2 regions of the Brevibacterium luteolum genome follow, and region 2 is predicted to be linked to the other one. Evidence: riboswitches for the same ligand, from Rfam matches in the RefSeq annotation. Region 2 holds a riboswitch; the other holds the start of a gene.

Evidence for each region. Region 2 has a riboswitch for thiamine pyrophosphate ahead of thiC (phosphomethylpyrimidine synthase ThiC). Riboswitches for the same ligand answer to the same signal wherever they lie in the genome.
Region 1: another riboswitch for thiamine pyrophosphate. It lies ahead of M3C25_RS01880 (TenA family protein); the one in region 2 lies ahead of thiC (phosphomethylpyrimidine synthase ThiC).

Annotation. Positions count from the first base shown of each region.
Region 1 covers NZ_JALXPM010000004.1:44,643-48,333, forward strand. The annotation lists gene M3C25_RS01875 (peptidoglycan recognition protein family protein) at 1-1,306, shown strand, start outside; gene M3C25_RS01880 (TenA family protein) at 1,510-2,142, opposite strand; TPP riboswitch at 2,131-2,235, opposite strand; RNA gene ffs (signal recognition particle sRNA small type) at 2,318-2,413, shown strand; gene M3C25_RS01890 (L,D-transpeptidase) at 2,620-3,691, shown strand, end outside.
Region 2 covers NZ_JALXPM010000010.1:71,157-74,847, forward strand. The annotation lists gene chrA (chromate efflux transporter) at 1-1,112, opposite strand, end outside; TPP riboswitch at 1,191-1,298, shown strand; partial or broken gene thiC (phosphomethylpyrimidine synthase ThiC) at 1,379-3,125, shown strand; gene M3C25_RS04270 (GyrI-like domain-containing protein) at 3,118-3,582, opposite strand.

The sequences.
Region 1 (3,691 bases), on a different contig from region 2:
AGTCGAATCCGCAGCCGCCCAGCAGAGCGCGGATCACTTCTCGTTCCTGCCCTCCCTGCTGCGCGCACCCGCACCCGGGACCAGCGGCACCGCCGCCCTGGCACAGCCGCTCGCCCACCCTGCCAGCGCGACCGGTGCCTCGGCGCCGGACGGCGACTCACCGAGGGATGCGATCCACGGTTCGGCCTCTGACATCACCGAGGACGGCCGCACGATCGCCGCCCTGTCCGATGTCGTCGAGCCAGCCGATGACGCTCCCGGCATCGTCGGGGTCGTGTGGCGCGGGGCAGAGGACGCCGAGGTGGAGATCCGCACCCGCACCCACGGTAAGTGGAGTGCCTGGTCGGGTCTCGACTCCGACAACGACCCCAAGCAGCCCGGCGCCGCGGGCACCGAACCGTACTCGCTGGCCGGGATGGATGCCGCGCAGCTGCGCATCCTCGGCGACGCCACCCCGCACGACGCTCGGATCCTCAGCATCGACCCGAAGCGCTGGAGCGGCGATGAGACCGCCGTTGAGTTCAACACCCCGGTGACCGAGGGCGCTGCCGACAGCGCCGCAGACCAGGCGCCTGCCGCCTCAGGCACGGCTGCGACGATGGCCTACGCACCCGGTGCCGCGGCGGCCCAGACCATCGCCAAGGACAGCGGTGTGAAGGCTCCGAAGATCGAGCACCGCAAGGCGTGGGGTGCCGCGAAGCCGAAGTCGGATCCGGATACGACTGCGAAGGTGCAGGCCGCGGTCGTTCACCACACCGGCGGGTCGAATGACTACACGGCCGAGGACGTTCCGGCGATCCTGCGCGGCATCCAGCACTACCACCAGCAGGGCCGCGGCTGGGATGACATCGGCTACAACATGCTCGCCGATAAGTACGGCCGCCTGTGGGAGGGCCGCGGCGGCGGGCTGAAGAAGAACCCGGTCGGCGCGCACGTGGTCGGCTACAACCAGGGCAGCTTCGGCATCTCGGTCATCGGCAGCTACGGCACGTCCGCGCCCCCGCAGGCCACCCTGGATGCGGTCGATCATGCGATCGCCTGGAAGCTCGCGCTCTCCGGTGTCGATGCCGGCGGCAAGACCACGCTCAAGGGAACGAAGATCAACGTCGTCTCCGGTCACCGGGACCTCGGTCAGACCGACTGCCCAGGCGATGCGCTCTACGGGAAGCTGCCGCAGATGCGCAAGGACATCGCCGAGATCCAGAAGAACGGCGAGCCGGTGAAGAAGGACCCGCTGAAGGAAGAGAAGAAGGGCGAGGAGAAGGGCTCAGGTCTGCAGCCGGGTGCCACCGACCGCAACGCCTGAACCGCGCAGGCTAGCCGACCTCAGGTCACGAACGGGCGGGCTGGAAGTTATCCCCAGCCCGCCCGATCGCTTCGCTGGCACGGTCGGCGAGACCTCCCCGACACACGTCACCGGCTCAGTCGACGCGGCCCTCGTGCCGGTCAGCTGTCGCGGCCCTCATAGGTGACGCCGAAGAAGTCGAGCTCCAGGGCCACCGTGCGCTCTCAGCGGGCGGTGAGCTCCTCGACCCGGCCCGCGGCCTCGGCAGCCGGCCACACCCGGTTGAGCTCGTCGACGAGGAACTGGCACCACGAGCTGAACGCCTCCCCGCGGTGCAGCTCGATCCACTCGGAGTGCACATAGCGTTCAGGCAGCGGGGCGTCGCGCTCACCCCAGTCGAGGTAGAGCCACTCGGCGATGACGAGCATGACGAGCAGGTCTGCGTATTCGGCCTGTGCAACCGCATCGTACATCTCGGCCTGGAACCCGGCTGCCGCGCGCGAAAGCTGCGAGTTCCGCCAGTCGTCCTCGGTCACGCCGAGCTGTGTGAAGGCCTGCTGGAAGTATCCGTCCTCATCGGTTGCGAGCATCCCGAGCTGGGCGGCGAACCGCAGCTTGGAGTCGAGCCGGTCGGCGTGCGCCACACACCCGCCGAGCATCGAGAGGAAGGCGTCGAAGAACTGATAGTCCTGCACGAGGTAGCCAGCCAGCACCGCATCGTCGATGGTGCCTGCGAACAGCTCGTCGACGAAGCGGTGCCCGACTGCGGCGTCCCACTGCCCGGCGCTGTCGCCGAGCCGCAGCCGCCCGGCCGGGGAATCGGCCGCAACGCGAATGGTCGTGTGGATCTGTGTCATGTGATCTCCCTCCGCCGGTATCACCCGGATCAGGTTCGTAGGGTCTGTCTGCGCACTCTCAGTGCCCGCGCGGGCACTCCCCTGTCAACACCCTCACTGTAGCCCGTCTCCCGTGCCCGAGGCGGTGGCCGGCTCAGGCGTTTTTGGTTCGGTCCCTGCCTGGTCTAGACTGTTATGCGGCTCCCCGTGTGGCGTCATCTTGTGAACTCCCCCAGGGCCGGAAGGCAGCAAGGGTAAGCGAGCTCTGGCGGGTGCACGGGGAGTCCTCGCATTCATGCGCTGTCACAATTGCGCAACATCCCCCGGCACTGTTTGCGCAGGTCACATGCCATCTGCTCGCCGATCGGCGGGCTGAGAGCGCGCATTGTTCCACAGCCGTTACATCGCGCTTCCTATATTTGTGCTGTCGCCTTCCCATTCCTGCCCTCGCAGTTCTGCGACTGTGCATCGTCTCCACTGCCATGAGAAAGGTCCCTCATGCTCCGTCGCCGCCCCCTCGTTGCCGGCCTCAGCGTCTCGCTCGCCATCGCCCTCGCCGCCTGCACTGCGACACCCGATGCCGAGCGCCGATCCGCGGCAGCTCCGAGCGCGGACCCGCATCCCGCACCCGAGGTGACGGTCTCGGTCGTCGATGATGACGACGCCTCCCCCACACCCACCTCGGCGACGGGCGCCAGCGGCACACCCGAGGCAGACAGCACCACCGGCGCAGCCGATGCTGATGGTAAGAGCATCGAACTCGACCCCAGCGGGCACTTCGCACTGACCGTGTCCGGCGGCGAATTCACCGAGGTCACCGTCACCGACGCCGACCACCCCGAGGTGAGCGTCGACGGCACCTTCGACTCCGGCGCCCAGGGAAGCGATCCGAGCGCGCCGGCCACCGCCTCGGCGACGGAGACTGAGAGCGCCAACACCGGCGGCAGCGCTTCAGACGCAGACGCGACCCCCAGCGAAGACGACACGCCCAGCGGTGCCAGCACTGACCGCAACAACAGCACTGACAGCGGCGGCGAAGCCGATCCTCAGGGCACCCGCTGGGTCTCCAGCTATGGGCTGGCCGGCAACGCCGAGTACGAGTGGAAGGCGACGACCGTCGCCCCGGATGGCGCCACGCATGAAGCTTCCGGGACGATCACGACGACCGAACCGCAAGGCCGTTCGGCGCGGATCTTCACCGTCATCGGCGATGACCAGGAGGTCGGCGTGGCCGCCCCGATCATCGTGAACATCGGCGCGACCGTGCCCGAGTCCTACCGCGATGACATCGAACACCGGCTGTCCGTGAGAGTCACCGACGAGGACGGCAAGGAGCGCGAGGTCGAGGGCTCGTGGGGCTGGCTCTACGACACCGACGGGATCTCGCGGGTGCACTACCGGCCCAAGGAGTTCTGGCCGGAGCACTCGAAGGTCAAGGTGACAATGGCCCTGGAGGACGTGCCGTTCTCGCAGACGCGCTTCGGTGAGAAGGACGTCTCGCTGGACTTCTCGATCGGCCGTGAGCAGACCACGACCGCCGATGCCAAGACGCACCGGATGATCGTCACCC
Region 2 (3,691 bases):
TGGTACAGCGCGGCGGCGAGAATCCCTACCACGCCGGCGTTGACTCCGCTCAGCGCCCGGCGGGCCAGCCGGTGCCCGGAAAGCGCCTGCCACAGCGGCAGGGTGCCGATGACGAGCAGCGCCGCCGGCAGGAACACCGCACCCAGCGCGATCGCCGCGCCCACCGCTCCCGTCGCCGAGGTGGTGCTCACCGTGCCGAGGTAGGCGGCGAAGGTGAATAGCGGGCCGGGCACTGCCTGGGTGGCGCCGTAGCCGGCGAGGAAGGCATCGTTCGAGACGGTCCCGGTAGGCACGAGCTCGGCCTGCAGCAGCGGCAGCACGACATGTCCGCCGCCGAACACGAGCGCGCCAGCTCGATAGAGCACATCTGCCAGCTGCAGCGCATCACTGCCGGTGAGACGGGCGATGACCGGCAGCCCGATGAGCAGGACGGCGAAGAGGATGAGGCTGCCGGCGGCCACCGGCATCGGCACACGCACCCTGAACGGCTGCCTCTGCCCGTCTGAGGCGCCTGACGCCTCGGGCGCGGCCGGACGCAGCCATACCAGCCCGATGATGCCGGCGAGCACGATCGCAGCGACCTGCGCCCATGCGGTGGGCACGAGCAGGGCGATGGCCAGGGCGGTGACCGCGATGCTCGCCCGCGGTGCGTCGGGAGTCAGCGAGCGCGCCATGCCGAGCACCGCATGCGCGACGACAGCCACGGCTGCGACCTTGAGTCCGGTGAGCCAGCCGGCGTCGCCGAGGTCGCCGAGGGCATGGATGCCGAAACCGAAGGCCGCCAGCGCAAGCGCCGAGGGCAGGGTGAAGGCGACCCAGGCGGCGAGCATGCCGGCGAAGCCTGCGCGTTTGAGGCCCAGCGCCATGCCGACCTGGCTGGAGGCCGGGCCCGGCAGGAACTGGCACAGCGCGACGAGATCGGCATAAGCGCGGTCGCTGAGCCAGCGGCGGCGCTCGACGAAGGCCTCACGGAAGTACCCGAGGTGGGCGACCGGGCCGCCGAAGGAGGTGAGCCCCAGCCGCAGGAAGACCCAGAACACCTCAGCAACGGATCCCCGGCTGGCGGGTGCGGCGGCAAGCTGGCAGTCAGACGCTGAGGCGGAAGGTGGCATGCCCGCTATTCAACGCCAGGCAGGTGAACTCCAGGCGAACGACAGCTCCGCCTCTCTGATCGGGTGTGATATAGATTGAGCTGACCACGCGGGAGCCTCACAGCGAGGCTGAGACCGGACACGGCGTCCGGGACCGCTGAACCTGATCCGGTTAATGCCGGCGTAGGAAGTGAGGGACATCGTTGTCTGCATTCATCCCTGAGAACACGCACGCCTCCGAGACCGCAGCTGCCCAGCCGCACTCCGAACAGCACCCCAAGCACCGAATCGGGTGGGTTGAGGATGCCGCGCACGGCATCCGCGTGCCCGTCACTGAGATCCATCTCGACGACTCGCCCGGCCAGCGGGCCAATCCCCCGGTCCAGGTCTACCGGACGATGGGGCCCGGCAGCGTGCCCGAGGAGGGACTGGCACCATGGCGGGCGGAGTGGATCGCCGCCCGTGGGGACACCGAAGAGCACGCGGGCCGTGGCAGGAAGCTCGCCGATGACGGCCGGGCGGCTGTGCGCCGCGGCCGGCCCTCCCAGCAGTGGCAGGGCCGGGTGCCCACACCTCGGCGGGCGAAGCCCGGCAAGCGGGTGACGCAGATGCACTACGCACGCGCCGGTGTCGTCACCCCGGAGATGTGCTTCGTCGCGCTGCGCGAGCAGTGCGATGTCGAACTCGTCAGAAGCGAAGTCGCCGCCGGCCGGGCGATCATCCCAGCCAACATCAACCACCCGGAGTCCGAGCCGATGATCATCGGGCGGAAGTTCCTCGTCAAGATCAACGCCAACATCGGCAACTCCGCTGTCACCAGCTCGATCGGCGAGGAGGTCGCCAAGCTCAACTGGGCGGCCAAATGGGGTGCCGATACGCTCATGGATCTCTCGACGGGCAACGATATCCACACCACCCGCGAATGGATCCTGCGCAACTCCCCCATCCCGATCGGCACCGTGCCGATCTACCAGGCTCTGGAGAAGGTTGATGGTGAGGCGGAGAAGCTGACGTGGGAGATCTACCGCGACACCGTCATCGAACAGTGCGAACAGGGCGTCGACTATGACCGTCCATGCCGGTGTGCTGCTGCGCTACGTGCCGCTGACCGCCGAGCGGGTCACTGGGATCGTCTCCCGCGGCGGGTCGATCATGGCCGGGTGGTGCCTGGCGCATCACGAGGAGAACTTCCTCTACACCCACTTCGATGAACTGTGCGAGATCTTCGCTCAGTACGACGTCGCCTTCTCCTTAGGCGACGGCCTGCGCCCGGGTTCGATCGCCGATGCCAACGATGCCGCGCAGTTCGCTGAGCTCGACACGCTGGCTGAGCTGACTCAGCGGGCGTGGGAGCACGATGTGCAGGTCATGGTCGAAGGACCTGGCCACATTCCGCTGCACAGGATCCGTGAGAACGTCGAGCGCCAGCAGGAGCTGTGCCACGGCGCGCCCTTCTACACCCTCGGCCCGCTCGTGACCGACATCGCTCCCGGTTACGATCACATCACCTCGGCGATCGGGGCGACGGAGATCGCCCGCTACGGCACCGCGATGCTGTGCTACGTCACCCCGAAGGAGCATCTGGGTCTGCCGAACCGCGATGACGTCAAGACCGGTGTCATCACCTACAAGATCGCAGCCCACGCCGCTGACCTGGCCAAGGGCCACCCTGGTGCGCAAGAGCGTGATGATGCCCTGTCGAAGGACCGCTTCGAGTTCCGGTGGCGCGATCAGTTCGCGCTCGGTCTCGATCCGGAGACTGCCGAGGCGTTCCACGACGAGACGCTGCCGGCTGAACCGGCCAAGACAGCCCACTTCTGTTCGATGTGTGGGCCGAAGTTCTGCTCGATGCGCATCTCCCAGGACATCCGCGACACGTACGGAAGCGCTGAGGCGCAGGCGGCGATCGCCGGCATGCAGGCCAAGGCCCAGGAGTTCCTCGCCCGCGGCGAGCAGGTGTACCTGCCCGAGCCGACCGTCGGGCCGCCTGCTCCCGACACCGCGCCCGAGGCGGTGGAGACGAGGATCAGCTGACCGGCTGGCGCAGGATGGTCCGGCAGCGCTGCGGTGCGGTGCGCCGGAAGTCCGATAGGTAGATCTCGTGGTGCCGGCCGCCGGGTTTCATCCCGGCAGCCGGTATCACCGACTCGTGCAGTTCGGCCAGCACGCCGGCTTCGTCATCGAAGCTGCCGATGTGCAGGGTCTGAAAACATGTGCCCTCCGCAAGCTCGCCTGCGCGCAAGCTGCCGATGAGCGGGAGTGCCCGGCCCTTCTTCTCTGCTTTCCGGCGTGCCGCAGTGATTGCAGCATCGATATCGTCTGCGGTGAGCCAATCGGGGACCATGAGCATGAGCGTCCACTGCCACTGCGTCTTGTCCCGGGCGGTGGTGAAGGCTGTCATGTCCTCAGCCCACCAGAGACCCTCCAGCGGTGGGACGACATAGTCGCGGCCATACGTGTCCTTCGAATGGAACTTCAGTGTGTACGCCACCGGGTAGAGGGTTTCGATCCCGCGGTGAAAGCCGCTGACGTGTTCGGGTCTCCGGCTCCGTCGACCATGAGATAGGTCGTCGCCGGCACGTCAAGCCGGTCGAATCGGC